Regions from separate parts of the Bradyrhizobium sp. S3.7.6 genome, predicted to be linked through region 3. Evidence: riboswitches for the same ligand, from Rfam matches in the RefSeq annotation. Region 3 holds a riboswitch; each other region holds the start of a gene.
What was found. Region 3 has a riboswitch for cobalamin ahead of ACVJ5M_RS23355 (TonB-dependent receptor domain-containing protein). Riboswitches for the same ligand answer to the same signal wherever they lie in the genome.

Region 1 (7,064 bases), 2.0 Mb from region 3:
GGACGCGATCCCGCAACGCTCGACGAAGCCGGCATCGCGCGCGCGGCTATCGAGAGCCTTGCGGAAAACGCCTCCGACGGCATCGTGGCGCCGGTGTTCTGGGGCGCGCTGTTCGGACTGCCCGGCATTTTGGGCTACAAGGCGATCAACACGCTGGACTCCATGATCGGCCATCGCAACGAGCGCCACGAAGCTTTTGGCTGGGCCGCGGCACGGATCGACGATGTCGCAAACTTCATTCCGGCGCGGCTGACCGGCTTTCTGTTCGTCCTGTTGGCGTCGCGGCGCTCGGAGGCGCTGTCGTGCATGACGCGCGATGCCCGCCGTCACCGCTCGCCCAATGCCGGCTGGCCGGAAGCGGCCATGGCCGGGGGGCTTGGCGTGCGGCTCAGCGGCCCCCGCATCTATCACGGCAGCATCACCAACGAACCCTGGCTCAACGATGGCGCGCGCGATCCGCTTGCCGCGGACATCAGCCGGGGGTTGACGATCTACCGCCGCGCCATGCTGCTGCTCGCCGGCATCCTTGCGATCCTGGCCTTCGCGTGAAAGAACGGGGCATGCGCGAGCACGGTGGAAATCTCGATCTGGCCCAGCAGCGATTTGGCGGGCGCGCGGAGGACTGGATCGATCTGTCGACCGGGATCAACCGCCTGCCTTATCCCGTGGGCGAGGTGAGCGCGCGCGCGTGGAACGCGCTGCCGTCGCGGGCCGAGATCGAGAGCCTGCATCAGGCCGCGCAGCACGCTTACGGCACAAGCGCGCCGCTCGTCGCGATGGGTGGTGCGCAGGCCGCCATTCAATTGCTGCCGCAACTGGCGCCAGCCGGCCGCGCGCGCATCCTTGCGCCGACCTACAATGAATATGCCGGGGTCTTGTCGATTGCGGGTTGGGATGTCCAGGAGGTCGGCGAGCTCGACGCGCTGGCGGGCGCGGATCTCGCCGTCGTCGTCAATCCCAACAATCCCGATGGCCGGCGTTTTGCGCCAAAGGATTTGCTGGCGCTGCTGCCGCGCGTCGGCCGTCTCGTCATCGACGAGAGTTTTGCCGATGCTGCCCCGCAGCTGTCGCTCGCATCCGAGGCGGATCGGCCTGGACTGCTGGTCCTGCGCTCCTTCGGCAAATTCTATGGTCTTGCCGGCCTGAGGCTTGGGTTTGCGCTCGGCAATGCGGCCGACATCGCCAAGCTCGCGGCGGCGTCAGGTCCGTGGCCGGTGTCGGGAGCGGCGATCGCGATCGGCTGCCGCGCCTTGCGTGACGACGCCTGGGCCGAGGCGACGTCAGCGCGGCTCGCACGCGACTGTGCCCGCCTCGACGACATCGTGCAGTCGCAAGGCTGGCGGCTCGTCGGTGGTGCGCCGCTGTTTCGTCTCTACGAGACGCCTGATGCGCTTGCTGCGCAGGAGAAACTGGCGCGTAGCCAAATCTGGTCGCGCGTATTCGCGAAAGAGCCGGCATGGCTGCGCCTCGGGCTTCCCGGCAGCGAAGCCGAATGGACGCGCCTTGCCGAGGCGCTAGCGCGCTAGCGCGAGCAGGCCGCCGACGTCGAGATGCTGTTCGATGTGATCGGCGAGGGCATCGAGCGCGCTCTCAACCCTGCTGTGATAAGGCTCGTCGCCTGCCGGAATGTCGAGCTTTGCGAGATACGCCTTGCGGAAATCGTCCGACGTGAACAGGCCGTGCAAATAGCTGCCCTGCACGCGGCCATCGCGCGAGATCGCGCCCTCCGGCTCCCCATTCAGTTTCGCAAACGGGCGCGCGCGATCCGGTCCGTCGGTGCGGCCGATGTGGATTTCGTAGGCGTCGATCGGCTGGTCCGTGGCGGCATGCACGGCCGCGACGCGCGTCAGCGTCTTCTGCGGGCTCATCATTGTGGCGACGTCCAGAAGTCCGAGACCCGGCGTATCGCCTGCGGGACCTTCGATGCCGTCAGGGTCGGCGACGCTGCGCCCGAGCATCTGATAGCCGCCGCAGAGGCCAAGCACATGGCCGCCGCGGCGATGATGCGCCAGGAGATCGATGTCCCAGCCCTGCGCGCGCAGGAAGGCGAGATCGCCGCGGGTGGATTTCGAGCCGGGGATGATGACGAGGCGGACGTCGCCGGGGATGGCTTCGCCCGGCCGCACCATCACGAGATCGACGCCAGGTTCGAGTTTCAGCGGATCAAGATCATCGAAATTGGCGATCCGCGACAGCGCGAGGCAGGCGATCTTGCACTGGCCTGGCTTGCGCGCGTCGCTCAGCCCCAGCGCATCCTCGGCCGGCAGCTCGCCGGCGCGCGCGAACCAGGGCAGTACGCCGAGGCCGCGCCACGCGGTCTTCTGCTCGATCAGCTTGTAGCCGTCGTCGAACAGCGAGGGGTCGCCGCGGAACTTGTTGATGACGAAACCCTCGATCATCGCGGCATCGTCGGGGTCGATCACCGTCTTGATGCCGACGAGCTGGGCGATGACGCCGCCGCGGTCGATGTCGCCGACCAGCACGACGGGCACGTCGGCCTTGCGCGCAAAGCCCATATTGGCGATGTCGGCCTTGCGCAGGTTGACCTCGGCCGGGCTGCCGGCGCCTTCGACCAGGACCAGATCGGCGCGCGCTTTCAGCCTCTCGAAACTTTCCAGCACCGCGCCCATCAGCGACGGTTTCATCGCCGCATATTCGCGCGCCCGCGCGGCCGCGATGCGCTTTCCCTGCACGATCACCTGCGCGCCGACGTCGGTCTCGGGCTTGAGCAGCACCGGATTCATGTCGGTGTGCGGCTCGACACCGGCGGCGAGCGCCTGCAGAGCCTGCGCGCGGCCGATCTCGCCGCCGTCGACGGTCACGGCCGCGTTGTTCGACATGTTCTGCGGCTTGAAGGGCAGCACGCGCAGGCCGCGCCGCGTGAAGGCGCGGGCGAGGCCGGCGACGATGAGCGACTTGCCCACGTCCGAGCCGGCCCCCTGGATCATCAATGCGCGCGCCATGGTGTTTTCAGAATCTGGCGTCGTCAGAACTCGACGCCGGCTTGCGCCTTGATGCCGGAGCGGAAGGGGTGCTTGACCAGCGTCATCTCGGTGACGAGATCGGCGATCTCGATCAGCTCGTCCTTGGCATTGCGCCCGGTGAGCACGACATGCGTCATCGGCGGCTTGTGCGTTTTCAGGAAGTCGACGACCTCGGCGATGTCGAGATAGTCGTAGCGCAGCGCGATGTTGATCTCGTCGAGCACGACCATGCGCAGATTGGAATCTGATATCAGCTCCTTGGCCTTCGCCCAGCCGGCCTGCGCCGCGGCGATGTCGCGGGCGCGGTCCTGCGTCTCCCAGGTGAAACCTTCGCCCATCGCATGGAACTGGCAGAGCTCGCCGAAATGGCCGGTGAGCAGGCGCCGCTCGCCGGTGTCCCAGGCGCCCTTGATGAACTGCACGACCGCGCAGGGGAAGCCATGGGCGACACAGCGGACGATCATGCCGAAAGCGGAGGAGGACTTGCCCTTGCCGGCGCCGGTGTGGACGATGATGAGGCCCTTCTCGCCGCTCTTGGTCGCCATGATCTTGTCGCGGGCGACCTTGATTTTCGCCATTTTCGCGGCGTGGCGGGCGTCGGTTTCCTCGGCCGTTTGGGTATCCGGTTCAGGCGTCATCTGACAGGGTCCTTCGGCTTGACAAGAGGCGGCCGGGGGCAAATGGTGGCCCGGCGTTGGTTCCTGTCCTATGACAGGCGAAGAGGGAATGCGATAGGGTCCGAATCGACAAGATTCGGCTCCAAACTGCAGCCGCCCCCGCGACCGTGACCGGAGAGATGCCCGAGGCCACTGATCCCCCGCAGGGGATCGGGAAGGCGGGGATCGAAGGGCCAAAAGCCCTGCTCCGCAAGCCGGGAGACCTGCCAGCGCGGACGAGTTTTGGACCGGCGGACGGGGTGTTCCGCGACGGGGAAACGGACCTTCGGGGGAATGGTCCGTGTGCCTCTTCGCCTCCCGCTGTTTATCCTGGAAGAGGCGATGACCGTCACACTTCACGTCTGTATTACCTGCCGTGCCGGCCAGACGCTCGACGAGGGTGAGACGACGCCCGGCAAGCGCCTGCATGGTGCGATCCTCGACGCCGGCGCGCCTGAGGGCGTCAATGTGGTTCCCGTTGAATGCCTGTCGGCATGCAGCCAGGGTTGCTCGGTTGCGCTCAGCGCGCCCGGCCGCTGGTCCTATGTCTATGGCCGTCTGTCAGAGGCCCATGCGAGCGACGTGGTCGCGGGTGCTGCGGCCTATGCCGCCGCGCCCGATGGCCTCGTGCCCTGGCGCAGCCGTCCCGAAATCTTCCGCAAGCAGTCGCTTGCCCGCATTCCCCCCATTGCCGTGTTGCCGGAGGCCGCCGAATGAACTCGCTCGCAAAAGTCCCTGTGACGGTGGTCACCGGTTTTCTCGGCTCAGGCAAGACGACGCTGATCCAGCATCTGCTCGCAAACCCTGACGGCAAGAAGCTCGCGGTGCTCGTCAACGAGTTCGGCAGCGAGGGCGTCGACGGCGAGATCCTGAAATCCTGCGCCGATGCCAACTGCCCGGAGGAGAACATCGTCGAGCTCGCCAATGGCTGCATCTGCTGCACCGTTGCGGACGATTTCATTCCGACCATGGAAAAGCTCTTGGCGCGGCCGGTGCGGCCCGATCACATCCTGATCGAGACCTCGGGCCTGGCGCTGCCGAAGCCGCTGTTGAAGGCGTTCGACTGGCCGGAGATCCGCTCGCGGATCACGGTCGACGGCGTGATTGCGCTCGCCGATGCCGAGGCTGTCGCCGCCGGCCGTTTTGCGCCGGACCCGGCTGCGGTGGAAGCGCAGCGCGCGGCGGATGGAAATCTCGATCACGAGACGCCGCTGTCGGAAGTGTTCGAGGACCAGATCGCCTGCGCCGACATCGTGCTGCTGACCAAGGCTGATCTTGCGGGGCCCGCAGGGATCGAAGCCGCCAAAGCCGCCATCACCGCGGAGATGCCGCGCCGCGTGCCGATGCTATCCGTCACCGATGGCGCGATCGATGCGCGTGTCATCCTTGGCCTCGGCGCTGCCGCAGAGAACGATCTCGCCGCGCGCCCCTCGCATCACGACGGCGAGGAGGATCACGAGCACGACGATTTCGCCTCCGTCGTGATCGATCTTCCGGAGGTTACCGACATCGAAGCATTGGTCGCATCGGTGCAGCGTCTTTCGCGCGAGCAGAACGTGCTGCGCGTCAAGGGCTATATCGCGGTCGCGGGCAAGCCGATGCGCCTGTTGCTGCAAGCGGTCGGCGAGCGCGTGCGCCACCAGTTCGACAAGCCCTGGGGCGCAGCTCTCAGGCAGTCGAAGCTCGTCGTGATCGGCGAGCACGGCGATATCGACGAGGCCGCGATCAAGGTCGGACTTGGGCTTTCAGGATCTGGTATCTGATGCACGTCGTCTTCCGCGAGAGCCGCGGTCTCGAGGAGACTGCGACGCCAAGGGACATCGGCCAGGACCCGGCCGATCTCGTGGTGCTCTCGTACTCGGATTCCGACCTTGCCGCGTTCGCGGCCGGCTGGCGGCGCGGCCGCAACAGCCTGCCGTCGCTGCGGCTCGCCAATCTCGCGGAGCTGCGTCATCCGTTGTCGGTCGACACCTATGTCGAGCGCACGCTGTCGCAGGCACGCGGCATCCTGGTGCGCCTGATCGGCGGTGAATCCTATTGGCCGTACGGGCTCGCGGCCCTGCAGCAGCTGGCGAAGGACCGCAATATCGTGCTGGCCGTGCTGCCGGCCGACGGCCGCGACGACACGCGGCTCGATGCCTACTCGACCCTGCCGGTTTCGACGCTGCGCCGGCTCAAGGTGCTCTGTGACACCGGCGGTCCTGTTGCAGCGCAGGCCGCGATCGCGCAGCTCGCGTTGGCCTCGGGCCTTTACGCAGGCCCGGTCGTCGGCGAGATGAACCTGCCTGAGATGGGCTTTTACGATCCCGCGCGTGGCGTCATTGCTGCGCCGATGGCAGGCGAGGGAAAGCCGCTCGCGTTCGTGACCTTCTATCGCTCCTATCTCACCGCCGCGGATACCGGGCCGGTCGACGCCCTGATCGCGGCGCTGCGCGAGCGCGGCTTTGACGCGTACGGCGCGTTCGTCACCTCGCTGAAGGCTCCGGGCGTTGCGGACTGGCTGCGGACCTATTTCGCGACGAATCCTCCGGCCGCGATCGTCAACGCGACGGCGTTCTCGGCGATGGGCGACGACGGCACGACACCGTTCGATGCTGCATCATGTCCCGTCTTCCAGGTCGCGCTCTCATCGGCACGGCGCGAAGACTGGGCGGAGTCGCTGCGCGGCCTGTCGCCCGGCGATCTCGCGATGCATGTGGTGCTGCCGGAGGTCGACGGCCGCCTGTTCGCGGGCGTGGTGAGTTTCAAATCGGCCGCGGAGCGTGATCCCGATCTGCAATTTTCGCATCTGGCGCACCGGCCCGACGAGGAGCGCGTCAAGGCCGTCGCCGCGCGCGTTGCGGCCTGGCGGCGCCTCGCGGCGACGCCAGCCGCCGAGAAGCGGGTGGCGCTCGTGCTCTCGAACTACCCGGGCCGTCCGCATCAGATCGCGCATGCCGTCGGGCTCGATGCGCTGGCGTCGGTGGAGGCATTGCTGTCTGACCTGACAGAGGCCGGCTTCGATGTTGTGCCGGTCTCCGCACTTGGCGAAACGTTGCTGAAGCAGCAACTGACCTGGAGCGTCGCCGACTACCGCGCGGCGCTCTCGCGCCTGCCGCAAGCCTTGCAGGATGATCTCGCGCAGGCCTGGGGCGCGCCGGAGGATGACCCGAGCTGTCGCGACGGTGCATTTCAATTCGCAGCCGTCGCAAGTGGCCGATCGATCATCGCGGTTCAGCCCGAGCGCGGCGATGCGACCACGCGCGATGCCGACTATCACGATCTTGCCCGCACACCGCGCCATGCCTATGTCGCGTTCTATCTCTGGTTCCGCGGGCAGGCCATCGATGCCGTTGTGCACATGGGCGCCCATGGCACGCTGGAATGGCTGCCCGGAAAATCCGTGGCGCTGTCCTCACATTGCTGGCCGGAAGCCCTGATCGGC
Region 2 (7,064 bases), 2.0 Mb from region 3:
GTCAATCAGCGCGCGGCTTGAGCTGGATCAGGCCGGGCGATCCGGCACGTTGGCCTGCGCGAAGGTCGCCATGCCGTTGTGAAGGCTGCACGCGAGCCGCACCAGCGGCAGCGCGATGGCGGCACCCGATCCTTCGCCGAGCCTGAGATCGAGGCTGATCAACGGCTGCACGTTCAGCGCGCGCAGCACCAGCCGATGCCCCTGCTCCGCCGATTGATGCGACGGCAGCAGGAATGGCTGGCACGACGGGTTCAGCCGCACCGCCGCCAACGCGGCCACGGATACGATGAAGCCATCGATCAACACGGGAATGCGGGCTTGTGCAGCCGCAATGATGGCGCCGCAGATCGCCGAGATTTCGAGGCCGCCGACGGCGCACAGGATCTTTTCCGGCGAAGCACCTGCAACGCCATGCCGCACGATCGCAGCGTCGATCACGCGCGCCTTGTGCGCACGGCCGGCCGCATCGACGCCGGTACCGCTGCCCGCGATCTCCTCGGCACTGATGCCAAGCAGGCTCGCCGCAATCGCCGCCGACGTCGTGGTATTGCCGATGCCCATCTCGCCGAAGATCAGGAGATCGGGCCTGCCGGCGTCTGCGCGCGCGACTGCGCGCTGACCGGCTTCGAAGGCGAATGCCAGCTCCGTGGGGGTGAGCGCGGCTTCCACGCTGAAGTCGCGCGTGCCGCTGCGCGGCTTGTCGGTGACGATTCCTGCCATCTCCTCCTGTGCCAGCGTACCGGCGTCGACGACCTCAAGGTTTGAGCCAAGCTCACGCGCCAGCACCGAGATCGCGGCACCGCCCGAGGCAAAATTCGCCATCATCGCGATGGTCACTCCTTGCGGATAGGCCGACACGCCCTGCGCGACGATGCCGTGATCGCCGGCGAAGACGATGATCGGCACCCGCGCGGCACGCGGCTGCTCGGTCGCCTGCAGGCCCGCAAGCTCGACCGCAAGCTGCTCCAGCCGGCCGAGCGCGCCAGCCGGCTTCGTCAGTTGCGCCTGACGCGCGAGCGCCGCCTCGCGATGGACAGCGGAGACATCGGGGCATTTCCGGGTGACCCATTCAGGGAGCATGCTGCCTCGCTTACGGCCTGCGCTTGAGAATGTAGCTGTCCATGATCCAGCCGTGCCGCTCGCGCGCATCCTGTCGCGCGGCGATGATGTGCGGGCCGATCTCGGCCAGAACGCCCGACATGACGATCTGATCGGGCATGCCGAGATAAGCGCCCCACCAGATGTGCAGCCCCGCAGGATCGAGCGACTGGAACGCCGTGCCGCCGTCGAGCATCACCACCACGGTATCGACGCCTTGCGGCCAGCCGCCCTCGCGCAAGCGGCGCCCCGTCGTGACGAGGAAGGGTTCGCCGATGTCGTTGAGCGGCAGCGCATGCGCCGCGCACAGCGCCTGGATCGAGGTGATGCCGGGCACAACTTCGATATCAGGCAAGGGATCGAGCCGCCGCGCAATGCGCAGCGAGGAATCGTAGAGCGAAGGATCGCCCCAGATCAGCAGCGCGACCTTGCCATCATCACCGAGATGGCTGGCGATCGTCTGCGACCAGGCCGCGGCCACGGCCTCGTGCCAATCGTCCACGCCCTTGTGATAATCCGCTTCACCGGCATCGCGCACGGGAAGATCGAACTCGGCAATGCGCGTCGTTTGATTGGTGAGCACATCCGCGCAGATCGTCCGCCTGAGATCTGCGAGATCGGACTTCGCCGTCCCCTTGCGCGGGATCAGGATGAGATCGGCCGCGTTGATGGCTTGAACGGCGGCGCGCGTGAGCTGCTCGGGATCGCCGCAACCGATGCCTATCAGGGAGAGCGTGAGCATCGTGAGTGCGAAGGGCGGCCATCACGGCCGCCCGTTCGCTTGTCTCTCTCAAGCCGCGTTATGCAAACGCGGGGTAACGAGGCCGGGCGCGGTGACGCCGCGCAGCGACTTCGCCAGCGCCAGCACACCGAGGTCGGCCAGCGGCTCGATCACGATGACGAGCGCGTAGGAGGCCGCGAAGGTCGCGATGTTGACGAGGTTGGTCGCACCGAAGCCCGAGCCATAGAGGGCCCAGAACGCGACCCAGGCGATGACGCCGGCCTGATACGTGGTCGAAAGCGCCAGCGCCTGGCGATACCTGAGATCGACATAGGCGGTGTTGCGGGCAATGATCCGCGCGGCGATCGCCTGGATCCCGAACAGCGGCACCAGCAGCGTGGTGACGTTCATGCCGAATTGCGGCAGATCGGGCGGCTCGAAGAAGATGCCCTGGAACAACAGTCCGAACGCAAGGCCGAAGGCCGCGGGCGCTGCCCCAAACAGCAGGAACAGGGTCGAGCCGAGGATGAAGTGCACCTCGGAGACGCCGACCGGGAAGTGCGGCAGGATCTCGAAGAAGACGAACACGAGGCCCGTGGTGGCGAGCGTCCGCGCCGCGAACGACGTGATGCCCTGCTCGCGCACGGTCTCGACCGCGAGCTTCAGCGCAACGCCGCCGACGGCGATGCCGGTTGCGTAACTCAACACGAGCTTGGCGCCCGATACGACTCCGGGTTCGATATGCATGGTTCAGTTCCTTCCTGCCGTCACACCCGACGGCCTTGGCCACAAGACATGCACGGCCGGTCTCCTGGCTCGCGGTTCACTGGGGTTCTCCGGCCTTCCCGGGCCTTGCGGCCCAGTGGCTGATCGGAGTCCCTCACCGCTTACAGTCGCGGGGGCGGCTGGGGTTTTGGGCGGCGCAACTGTCCGCCCACCCCCATTCCCGATTATGCTCCGGCGGTTTGCGCCGCCTCGAGCACCATGCATCTCCTGTGTGCCCCTTTCGCCAGCCGGGCGTCAAGGGGCGAAGGGCGGCCGGGACGGTCATGACGGATAATCCCCGGCCAGTGCGCCGAACAGGATCACGGCGGCCATCGAGGCAGCGCCGCCCCGCGCAAGTTGCTCGGCCAGCTCGGCAATGGTGGTGCGGACCAGCCGCTCGTCGGGACGACCGAGGGATTCGGCGAACAGCGCCGGGGTATCAGGCGCGAGGCCGTGCTCGATCAATTTTGCGACAAGCGCCGGAAAGGTGCGCCGGCCCATATAGACCACGGTGGTCGCTTCGGGATCAGCCAGCGCCGCCCAGTTCAAATTCTGCGGCAGCTCGCCGGTGACATCGGCCCCGGTCACGAACTGCACCCGGCGCGAGGTGTGGCGCCGGGTCAGGGGAATGCCGGCTTGCGCAGCGGCGACACAGGCCGAGGTGATTCCGGGAATGATCTCGTAGCCGATGCCAGCTTCGCGCAGCGCCTCCAGCTCCTCCTCGAGCCGGCCAAAGATACCCGCATCGCCCGATTTCAGCCGCACCACACGGACACCAGCCGCGGCATAGTCGACCAGCAGGCGGTTGACGTGGTGCTGCTTGGTCGAGGGCCGCCCTGCCCGCTTCCCGACCGCGACGAGATTGGCGCCGGGCCGGGCCAGATCGAGGATCGCACCGGAGGCGAGGTCGTCATAGAGCACGACGTCGGCATCGCGCAGCCGCGCGGCACCTTTGAGCGTGAGGAGCTCCGGGTCGCCGGGGCCGGCCGAGATGAAAGTGACAAAACCGCTCACCGATCCTCCGCGATCAGATGGAAGAACGTGCCGGTGGCATGACCGCGGCGCGAGCCGGTCTCGGCGATGACCGCGCCTGTTGCATCGTGCACGACCGCCAGCGGCGTATCCGGCTGCGCGATAATCGTCGAATAGTGGAACTCATGACCGCGCAGGCGCGCGCCGGCCTGATGGCCCGGCATCGGCGCGGCGAGCGCAGCGAGACGATAGCCGAGATGCATGCGGCGCTTGGCAAAGCTCGTCTCCAGTCCGAGCAGGCCCGTCATCTCATGACGGACGCCGTCGGCGTCGGTCAGAGCGGTTCCCAGCACCATGTAGCCCCCGCATTCGCCGTGCACCGGCCGTTTGTCAGCGAAGGCACGCAGACCGTAGCGAAAGCGAGCATTGGCCGCGATCTTCCCCGCGTGCAGCTCAGGGTAGCCGCCGGGCAGCCAGCAGACATCGGCACTCGCGTCAGGCGCTTCATCGGCAAGCGGCGAGAAGGTCGATATCTCGGCGCCCGCCGCGCGCCAGGCTTCCAGCATGTGCGGATAGATGAAGGAGAACGCGGCATCGCGGGCCAACGCAATGCGCTGCCCGGGCGGCGTCACATTCATGCCGTTTGCCGCCGGTTGCGGCGACCAGCTCGCTGCCGATCGCAGCACCGCATCGAGATCGACATGCTCGGCGACGAAGCGCGCGGCTTCGTCGATCAGCTTGCCGATCTCGGCCTGCTCCTCGGCCTGCACCAGGCCGAGATGCCGTTTCGGCAGGCTGATCTCGGCATGGCGCGGCAGCGCGCCGAACACGGCGATGCCGGCGTCGTTGAGTGCACGCCGCACGAGATCTTCATGACGTGGGCTGGCGACGCGGTTGAGCACCACGCCGGCAAGGCGCACACCGGCGCGATAGTCACGAAGGCCTGCGGCGATCGCCGCCGCCGTCTGCGCCTGTCCGGAGGGATCGATCACCAGCAGCACCGGCCAGCCCAGCATCTCAGCAATGTCGGCGGTGGCGCCGGTGCCGGAGACGCCGCGCGCGGCGACGCCGTCGAACAGGCCCATCGAGCCCTCCGCGAGCACGACATCGGCATCAGTGCCGCGACCGACGAGATGAGCTATCGCCCCGCGATCCATCGCCCAGCTATCGACGTTGACGGAAGCGCGCCCCGTCGCAGCGGCATGGAAGGCGGGATCGATATAATCGGGCCCGCTCTTGAAGCACTGCACGTTCAATCCGCGATTGCGCCAGGCGCGCGCCAGCGCCAGCGTCAGCGTGGTCTTGCCGACGCCGGAGGCCGGCGCGGAGATGACGAGCCCTGCCGGCATCACGATGCCTCCGGAAAGCGCGGATCGGCACCGACCGGCCGATAGCGGCGGTCGTAGTCGACGGCATAGAGACGGCTCTCGTCAAAATCCGCAGCACCAAGCGTCTTGCCGACCAGGATCAGCGCCGTGCGCTCCATCTCGGTGCCGACGGCGGCATCGAGCGTCGCCAGCGTGGCGCGAACGATGCGCTGGTCCGGCCAGCTCGCACGCCAGACGATCGCGACGGGGCAATCCGCGCCGTAATGCGGCGTGAGCTCTGCGACGACCTTGTCGAGCAGATGGATCGACAGATGGATCGCGAGCACCGCTCCGGTGGCGGCGAACGCTGCGAGCTTTTCGCCCTCAGGCATCGCGCTGGCGCGGCCCGGCGTGCGCGTCAGCACCACTGACTGGGCAAGACCGGGCAGCGTCAGCTCAGCCTCTAGTGCAGCTGCTGCAGCCGAGAAGGACGGCACGCCCGGCGTGACCGTGTAGGGAATACCGAGCGCGCGCAGGCGGCGAAGCTGCTCGCCCATCGCCGACCAGATCGCGAGATCGCCCGAATGCAAGCGGGCAACATCCTTGCCGTCCGAATGCGCGGCAGCGATCTCCGCGATGATCTCGTCGAGCGACAGCGGTGCGGTGTTGACGATGCGGGCGCCGGGCGGGCAATGCGCCAGCACGCCCTCGGGCACCAGCGAGCCCGCATAGAGGCAGACCGGACAGGCCGCGATCAAGTCGCGTCCGCGCAACGTCAGCAAATCCGGAGCGCCCGGCCCGGCACCGATGAAGTGCACCGTCATGCGCCGTCTCCTTCCGCGATCGCGGCGGTCGCGGTGCGATCCCGCGAGACCGCCCGCGTCGCAATCAATCGCGCGCGAGGGCCAGCCGCAACGAGCGCAGCGGCTTCAGCGACCGAGCCCGTGCCGAACTTTTCCGCGACGAGTTTTGACTGCGTCGGCGTGTGGATGTTAGCCAACGCTTCAGCCGAGACTGCCTTGATCGGCACGCCGCATTCGCGCGCGAGCTGTTTGAGCGGCTCCGCTTCCGCCTTGTCGCTAACAGTCGCGACCGCCGCAAGGCCCTCGGGACCACCGGCCGCCAGCAGCGCCTCGCGCAGCGAAGCCAGCGTGACATCCTTCTTGAATCCGAGTCCGGCGACTTTCATCGAACCGCACTCCATTGCACCACGGGCCGCGACGCTTCCCAGGACCGGTAGCGGCCGAGCGGCGCGGCATGGGCAATCTCGACCCGCATCAACTCGCCGCCATGGCGCTGGTGCAGCTCGCCGAGCAGCGCTTCCGTTTCCAGCGTCACCGCATGCGCGACGAGCCGAGCACCCGGCACAAGCCGTGACCAGATGGCATCGAACATCTCGATATCGAGACCGCCACCGATGAAGACCGCGTCCGGCGCTTCCAGTCCGGCAAGAGCTTCGGGCGCGCTCCCCGTGATGACGGTGATCCGATGCGCCAATCCGAACGCTGTTGCATTGCTGCGGATATTCGCGGCACGATCCTCGCGCGCCTCGATGGCGCTCGCCGTCCCGCCGCACAGCGCCCATTCGACCGAGATCGAGCCAGAACCCGCGCCGATATCCCACAGCCGCTCGCCGGGACGCGGCGCCAGCGCCGAGAGCGCCAGCGCGCGCACCGGCCGTTTGGTGATCTGGCCGTCGTGAGCAAAGAGATCGTCGGACAGGCCGGAGCTGCGGGGAATGCCTTGCCCGCCCCTCGCCTCGACGGCCACTGCGACCAGGTTTTCGGCGAGATCGCCCGCAAAGCCGTCGGCACGATGCTCAGCGATGCTTTCGCGCGCCCCGCCGAGCGCGGCGAGAGTCCAGAACGCCGAGGCGCCCCACCCGCGCTCGCTCAGCCATTTGGCGAGATCACCGGCCGCCTTGCCGTCACGCATGAGGCAAATGATGCGCGCACCGGGCGCCAGATACGGCACGAGACGCTCGAACGGCGCGGCATGAAGCCCGAGACAGGCAATGGCTTCGAGGCGCCAGCCGAGCCGCGCGGCGGCGAGCGAGAAGGTCGATGGCGCCGAATGCGCGATCCACTCGTTGGCATCGAGCTTCTCGGCGAGACTTGCACCGGCACCGTGCCAGAACGGATCGCCGGAGGCGAGTACCACCGTCGGCCGGCCGCGGCAGCTCACCACGATGTCTGCGTCGA
Region 3 (7,064 bases):
TTGTCCATGCGGGCGCGATGATCGTCAGCGGTCAGGAGATCGCGGAACGCTTCGTAGGAATCCTCCTCGCTGCGCTCGGACAATTCGTCCGTGCGCCAGGCCTCGCGCACCAGGCGCGTAGCCCTGTCATTGTCGCCTTCACTCAGGAGCACGCGGGCGAGCGCGAACTTGCCCTTGGCGCTGGTCGGCCGGTCCATCGTGAACTTGTGCACGGTCGCCGCGTCGCTCTTCTCCTGCCACAGCCGCGCTTCGGCGCGGCGGCGGAGCAGGGCGCTGCTCGGCCAGTCCGGATTGGCGGCCAGGAAGCCGGCGTAGCGCTTGAATGGTGCCGTGCTCTCGGAATGGCGCAGCATGAACCAGTCGGCGAGCTTCTGTCCGGCCGGGTCGGCAATGCGGTCGCGCGCCGCGCTCGCATCGTCGGTCTTGCCCTTGCGCGCGAGATCGATGGCGTCCTTCAGCGCGGCGAGGTCGCCGGTGAGCGGCGGCGGCGCCGGCTTGTCCGAGGGCTCGTCGTCCTTCTTGGACTTGCGCTTGGCGTCGGCATGCTTGCCGTGGCGCGACTTCGCGGCAGCGTGACGCTGCTTGCCGCCGGCTTTCGTCTCATGCGTTTTCTTTGACGCCGACGATTTGTGACTGCTCTTCGCTGCCAGCTCGGCAGGAAGAAGGGCCAATGCGGCCACGGCAACGACACACGCGAGCGAGCGTAGGCACTGGTTCATTCGATGGTCCCCCTGCGAAACCACTACAAACCAAGGTCCGCGACGACATGCGGCTTGAGAATCAAAGACGACACCCCAAACGATGCCACGACATCGTTTCGCAGTCCTCACGCTCCTTCAACAATGCGGCAAAATACCGATGGGAACTCGGGAACTTCCGAAAAGGCGGGAAGGGCAATGCCTTCAATCTTTGTTAACGAATAGGGCTCGCGCGACGGTTGCGCGCGGTCAGGGGCGTCGCACGGGCCAGATTGCGCGTGTTCCCGCCGCCAAAACCGGTGTATTGAGTTCCCAACCGGTCCTTTCAGCTCTTACCCCCACCGCTCATGCCACTTTTCAACCAGTCGATCAGGCGCAAGATCGTCGGGATCGCCCTCGGATTGATCGTCCTGATGCTGGTCACCGCGATTCTTTCGATGGTGATGTCGAGCCAGGTCGGTGTCCTGCTCGACGAGCTGACCGATCGCTACATTCCGGCCTATGGCCATCTGGCGCGCGCCAACATCCGCTCGCTGGAGCGCTCGGTGGCGCTGCGGCGGATGGTTATGATGAAGATGCAGGCCCCCTCGGAGGAGGAGGCCTACGCGGCGCGCCTGCGCGAATTCGAGGAGGCCGATCGGAAGATCGACGAGGAAGCCGAGGCCGCGCGCACGCACATCAACGCGATCATCGACGACAAGAGGACGCCTTCCGACAATGCCGGGCTGGCGCGGATCGAGACCCGCATCGAAACCGCTCTCACCGAGCTGCGTCACGACATGAATGAGGACCACGCAAAACTCCTCAAGCAGGTCGAAGGCAAGCAGATGACGGAGGCGCGCGGGACCCTGGAGCATCTCGACACCATACGCGACCAGTTCAACCAGAAGATCGACGCGATCCGCGCCGACATGCTGAAGCAGGTCTTCGCCAGTACGGCGACAGTGATCGGTCGCCAGCACCAGGCGATGATCATTTCGGGCATCGTCACCATCCTCGCGGCGGTGGTCGGATTTGCTTTCGCGCTCCTCGTCTCCAGTGGCATCACGCGACCGGTGCGGCTGTTGCTCGCCGGCACCCGCGAGGTCGAGGCGGGCCGCTTCGACAAGACCATCACGGTCTCGACCCAGGACGAGATCGGCGAACTCGCCGCCGCCTTCAATCGCATGATCGAGCAGCTGCGGCACAACGAGCGGATCCGTGAGACCTTTGGCCGCTATATCGATCCCAAGGTGGCGCAGGGGCTGATCGACCGCCCGGAGGTCGCCATCGACGGCCAGCGCCGGGTGATGACCATCATGTTCTCCGACATGAGCGGCTTCACCTCGATGAGCGAGGGCATGACCCCGCGCGGCCTCGTCAAGGTCATGAACCACTATTTCACGGTGATGTCCGCGCCGATCCGGAGCCATCGCGGCGTCATCGATAAATATATCGGCGATGCCATCATGGCCTATTGGGGCCCTCCCTTCATTGAGGAGGACGAGCCGGCGCTGTTCGCCTGCTACGCCGCCATCGATATGGCCGATGAGGTGCCGGCGTTGCAGAAGCAATTGCCTGACCTGCTCGGCATCCGCGCCATGCCAGGCCCTTGTGATCTGCGCATTGGGATTGCCACCGGCGAGGTCCTGACCGGCAGCATCGGCTCCGAGCTGATGATGAGCTTTACGGTGATGGGCGACGCCGTGAACCTCGCCTCGCGTCTCGAGCTGGTCAACAAGATCTACGGCACGCGGATCCTGATCGCGCAGGCCACGGCGGACGCGATCGGCTCGAACCTCGAGCTGCGCGAGATCGATCGTCTGGCGGTGGCCGGCCAAAGCGCATCGCAGGCCATTTTCGAGGTGATGAGCAAGGCGCACGGGCTCAGCGTCCCGCAGGAGAGCCTGCGCGCGCGCTACGCCGAAGGCCTCGCCGCCTACCGCGCGCAGCGCTTCGACGAGGCTCGCGCCGCGTTCAATGCAGCGCTCGAAGCCGTGCCCGGCGACGGTCCCTCGCGCACGCTGCTCGGCCGCATCGCGCAGTTCGAGGCCAATCCGCCGGACGCAGCTTGGGATGGTGCCTGGCGGCTGGAGCAGAAATAGCCGTTCTTGCTGGGCTTGCACCGCCCTTGCTGGAAAAAACGTTTCTACTCGATAACGATGTTCGCCGTGACCTATTTCTCAGGCTTAGGTTTGACGTCCCTTGTGGCGTTTGATGGGGACACGCCGATGACAGAACTTCATGACAGGCTGGAACGGTTCGAGACGCTCACCGCCGAATGCGAGCTGATTGCCAAGCTCGCCACCGACAGCACCAAGCGCGAGTTCTATCTGAGACTCTCGGAGCAGTATCGTCAGCTGGCGGTGGATATGCGGAAGGCGATCGCGACCAAGGCCGCGGCCTGACGCCGCCTGCAATCCGTTCTTAATGTTTGGCGCGCATCCTTTGAGGATGCGAGCGTCGCGATCATGATTGCTCGCATTGGGAATGCCGAGGTCCGTTGCGGTGCAGCGCATCTCGCTGACGTCGCTTTGCCGCTCCTCACCAGGGCAATCCCATGCGCCTTCTCGCAGTCCTCATCTTCGCGCTCATGACGGCCGCCTGCAACCAGGAGCAGGACATCACCGGCTCGACCCCGGTCTGTGCGATGCGGAACTACAGCTCCTACAATCCCCGCGACATGAACCAGTGCGTTGCCGCCTGCAAGGCGTGCGACCACGGCAACACCGTCACCTGCACCACGTCATGCACCCTCAAGGGTGCCCACTGAGCGGCGGCGCTGGCTGGAGCTAGCGCTGAGGGTGCTCGGGCACCGGAACGATTCACATGGGTTAGTCATTGAAGCGGCAGGCAGGACGCGGAGTCCTATGGAATGGGTATGCTCGATCCCGGTCGGTTCCTGGTGTCGTGCTCGCATTGCGATGCAAGCCCGATGGCGGCCAACGTCAAACGTTCGAGCTGGTCTTCGTCGCCGCACGAGGTCCGCTTCGTATGCCCGCGCTGTCGCTGCGAGGAGACCGCCATCATCTCGGCCTCCGGTGAGCTGACCCCGATCCGACGCATCGACGCTCCGCTGCGCGACGTCACCGCGGCCTGGGCTCAGGCCCAGCGGCCAAGAGGTCGGGCGTAGCCCGCCCGTCACAGGGCCAAGAGGGCGGGCGTAGTCAGCTCTGCGCAAGTTTTGGAACCCGGCCTACGCCGACGCGTTTCCGCTCCGACATCAACGCATCGAGGCCCTGCGAATGATCAGCGAGCATTTCGACACCCGCACCCGGATCAACATGAAGCTGGCGCTGGATCGGGTCTGCCGCAATCGCCCGGTCGGCGAGGACCATTGCTTTCGCAGGTCCGTTGCCGAGAACATCATCCGCTGCGCGCTCACGGGCCGCACCGGCATCGGCCAACTCGTCGATGCCGGCGAGCGGGCGATGATCAGGACGCGTTCGGAGCGGGAGCCGGCCTGATTGCGCCAGCTCAATCTCCGGTGCGGTGCTTTGACCGCCATGCAACCGGCCGATTGACTCTCCGCTTGCCTGCCCCCTAGATTGGTCGGTGACGGTTCTCCTCACGGAGATCAAAAGGGAACGTGGTGCGAGGTTTTCCCGATACCGGGATATTCTCAACGCCACGGCTGCCCCCGCAACTGTAAGCGGTGAATCTTTCGTCATATGCCACTGGGAATCTCGGTCCTGGGAAGGCGACGTAAGGTAACGACCCGCGAGCCAGGAGACCTGCCGTCAGCCGTGGTCACACGCGAAGATGTCGGTCGGGGAGTACAGACATTAGCTTCACCGGAGCAATCGAACGCTCCGCCGTGAAACCTCGTTCGCTGTGACGTGCCACTGACGTCATACCGAGGTTACAAGAGTGTCCCGTAATGTCTTTGCCGCCAGGCGCTTCCGCGCCGGCCTTGTCGCGTTCGTTTCCCTGTATTCGCTCGATCTGTCCATTGCCCAGGCCCAGCAGTCGGCATCGCCCGATCTGCTGCCGCCGGTCGAGGTCGCGCCGACCGAGCGTCCGGCCAAGCCGCGAGCCGCGCGGCCTGCGCCCGACCAGCCCGAGCAGCGGCGCGTCGCTCGGGTGCCGAAGCCCGGGCTGGTGCCGGCGTCGCCCCCGGTTGCCGGGGTATCCGCCGCCAACCTGTTTCCGACGGTCGTCGTCAGTCCGACGGGTATCGTCACTCCGACCAATCTGGTTGCGAGCTCGGTGACGGTTCTGACCGCCAGAGACATGGAGCGCGATCAGCGCCGGACCGCATCCGATGCACTGAGCGCGGTTCCCGGCCTCAACCTCGTGCAGACCGGCGGCCCCGGCGGACAGACGTCGATCTTCATGCGCGGAACGAATTCCAACCACACCAAGGTCCTGATCGACGGCATCGACGTCAGCGATCCCAGCAACCCGAACCGTTCGTTTGATTTCGGCCAGTTGCTCACCTCCGACATTCAGCAGATCGAAGTCCTGCGCGGTCCGCAGGGCGGTCTCTACGGCGCAGACGCGCTGGGTGGCGTGATCTCCATCGTGACGAAGAAGGGTGACGGTCCCGCCCGCGCGACCGGCTCGGTCGAGGGAGGCTCGTTCGGAACGTTCAACCAGACCGCAGGCCTGAGCGGTTCACAGGACCACTTCAACTATGCCTTCAACGTTGCGCATTTCCACGCGAACGACGTGCCGGTGACACCGGTCGAATTGCTGCCGCCGGGGCAGAAGGCGATCGGCAACTATTACGACAATATGACCTATTCGACGAAGCTTGGCGTCGAATTGAGCGAAAACCTGACGCTCAATAGCGTGGCGCGGTACACCGACGCCACCCTGCGCTTTACCGGAGACACCTTCGATCCCGTCACATCCGCGAGCTTTCCCGCGGCCGCGCAAAGCACGCAGACGGTGCACCAGCTCTTCACGCGCGGGGAGGCGGTCTGGTCCGCTCTCGACGACCGGATGAAGAGCTATTTCGGCGTCAACTACACCAATCACTGGAACTACAACATCTCGCCCGGCGACGCGATGGCCACGATCACGACCGGCGACCGCGTCAAGTATGATTGGCACACCACGACCCAGCTCGCGCCCAACAACAATGTCATCATTGGCGCGGAGCATGAGACCGAAACACTGCAAACGGCGACGGTTTCGGCGCAAAACGTCAACAAGGCCGGATATATGGAGCTGCAGTCCCAGTTCCGGGATCGCATCTTCTTCACGGCCAATGTCCGGCAGGACGACAACGAGCGGTTTGGAGAGCATCCGACCTTTCGTCTGGCGTCTGCCGTGATCGTGCCGGTCACGGATACGAAGTTCAAGGGAAGCTACGGCACGGGGTTCAAGGCGCCGACGCTCAACCAGCTTTACGTCAGCTTTCCCGCGTTCTTCTTCTTTGCAAATCCCAACCTCAGGCCGGAGGAAAGCGTCGGGTACGACGCCGGCTTCGAGCAACCCTTGTTTGGCGATCGCGTTCGCTTCGGGTCGACCTACTTCCGCAACAACATCACGGACCTGATCCAGAGCACGTTCGATCCCGTGACATTCACGAGCACCAACACCAATATCGGCAAGGCGATCACGGAGGGCACGGAGAGCTTCGTCGCGGCTGCGATCACGGACCGGCTTCGCGTTCGTGCCGACTACACTTTTACCCGCGCGGTCGATGCGACGGCGGGACTGGAGCTGCTGAGGCGTCCGAAGGAGAAGTGGAGCGCAAATGTCATCTGGAATCCGATCGATCCACTGACACTTTCCGCAACCGTGTTGCACGTCGGGAGTTTCGTCGATGGTAACCGCGACTTCAGCATTCCGCGTCTGCTGGCTCCGGCCTACACCGTCGTCAACGTCGCAGCCGAATATCTGGTCACCGACCAGGTGAAGGTGTTTGGCCGGGTCGATAATCTCGCCAATGTGCACTATCAAAATCCGACCGGCTTTCTGCAGCCGGGACTGGGCGTCTATGGCGGCATTCGCCTGGCGAATTACGACGTCAGATAGCGAGAGAGAGAAAGAGCCTCATGACGACGGCCGATCCGCTCATGGACTTGATCGCAAGCCAGCTTGCCGACGCTGAGGCCGGCTGGAGCGTCGGCACGTTCGGTGCCATTGCCGAGTTCACACGCGAGCCCGGTGAGGCCTTCGATATGGAGCAGTCGCGCAACGGGGTCAGCGTCGTGACGCAGAAGGGTGGGATGCGCGTTGTCTTCCACCCGGGCCTGCGCTTGATCGCATCGGAATCGCCGACCACGGAGAGCTGGAGCCACCGCATCGCGCTGTGTCTCCCGCATGAAGCCAGCGCCATGAGCGGTCGTACCGTGCTGACCGAGCTCGGCCCGGATGTCGAGGCGCTCCTGACGAGGGATCGCAGCGGCATCCTGTTCGACCTTGGCCTCGGAA

Region 1: linked by a shared signal. The riboswitch ahead of ACVJ5M_RS33620 (DUF1636 domain-containing protein) and the one ahead of ACVJ5M_RS23355 (TonB-dependent receptor domain-containing protein) in region 3 are both predicted to bind cobalamin.
Region 2: linked by a shared signal. The riboswitch ahead of ACVJ5M_RS33555 (energy-coupling factor ABC transporter permease) and the one ahead of ACVJ5M_RS23355 (TonB-dependent receptor domain-containing protein) in region 3 are both predicted to bind cobalamin.

What each region holds. Positions count from the first base shown of each region.
Region 1 is NZ_JBSSEQ010000001.1:6,870,752-6,877,815, reverse strand. Features, by position in the region: gene cbiB (adenosylcobinamide-phosphate synthase CbiB) at 1-549, shown strand, start outside; gene cobD (threonine-phosphate decarboxylase CobD) at 561-1,526, shown strand; gene ACVJ5M_RS33630 (cobyric acid synthase) at 1,515-2,963, opposite strand; gene cobO (cob(I)yrinic acid a,c-diamide adenosyltransferase) at 2,987-3,622, opposite strand; cobalamin riboswitch at 3,663-3,886, shown strand; gene ACVJ5M_RS33620 (DUF1636 domain-containing protein) at 3,983-4,357, shown strand; gene cobW (cobalamin biosynthesis protein CobW) at 4,354-5,403, shown strand; gene cobN (cobaltochelatase subunit CobN) at 5,403-7,064, shown strand, end outside.
Region 2 is NZ_JBSSEQ010000001.1:6,857,961-6,865,024, forward strand. Features, by position in the region: gene ACVJ5M_RS33540 (histidine phosphatase family protein) at 1-21, shown strand, start outside; gene cobT (nicotinate-nucleotide--dimethylbenzimidazole phosphoribosyltransferase) at 28-1,080, opposite strand; gene cobF (precorrin-6A synthase (deacetylating)) at 1,091-1,840, opposite strand; gene ACVJ5M_RS33555 (energy-coupling factor ABC transporter permease) at 1,889-2,566, opposite strand; cobalamin riboswitch at 2,604-2,821, opposite strand; gene cobA (uroporphyrinogen-III C-methyltransferase) at 2,867-3,598, opposite strand; gene ACVJ5M_RS33565 (cobyrinate a,c-diamide synthase) at 3,595-4,905, opposite strand; gene cobM (precorrin-4 C(11)-methyltransferase) at 4,905-5,687, opposite strand; gene ACVJ5M_RS33575 (cobalamin biosynthesis protein) at 5,684-6,052, opposite strand; gene ACVJ5M_RS33580 (bifunctional cobalt-precorrin-7 (C(5))-methyltransferase/cobalt-precorrin-6B (C(15))-methyltransferase) at 6,049-7,064, opposite strand, start outside.
Region 3 is NZ_JBSSEQ010000001.1:4,829,376-4,836,439, forward strand. Features, by position in the region: gene ACVJ5M_RS23325 (lytic transglycosylase domain-containing protein) at 1-719, opposite strand, end outside; gene ACVJ5M_RS23330 (adenylate/guanylate cyclase domain-containing protein) at 1,046-2,782, shown strand; gene ACVJ5M_RS23335 (hypothetical protein) at 2,909-3,085, shown strand; gene ACVJ5M_RS23340 (hypothetical protein) at 3,238-3,450, shown strand; gene ACVJ5M_RS23345 (hypothetical protein) at 3,553-3,810, shown strand; gene ACVJ5M_RS23350 (hypothetical protein) at 3,923-4,144, shown strand; cobalamin riboswitch at 4,220-4,433, shown strand; gene ACVJ5M_RS23355 (TonB-dependent receptor domain-containing protein) at 4,548-6,665, shown strand; gene ACVJ5M_RS23360 (DUF6925 family protein) at 6,686-7,064, shown strand, end outside.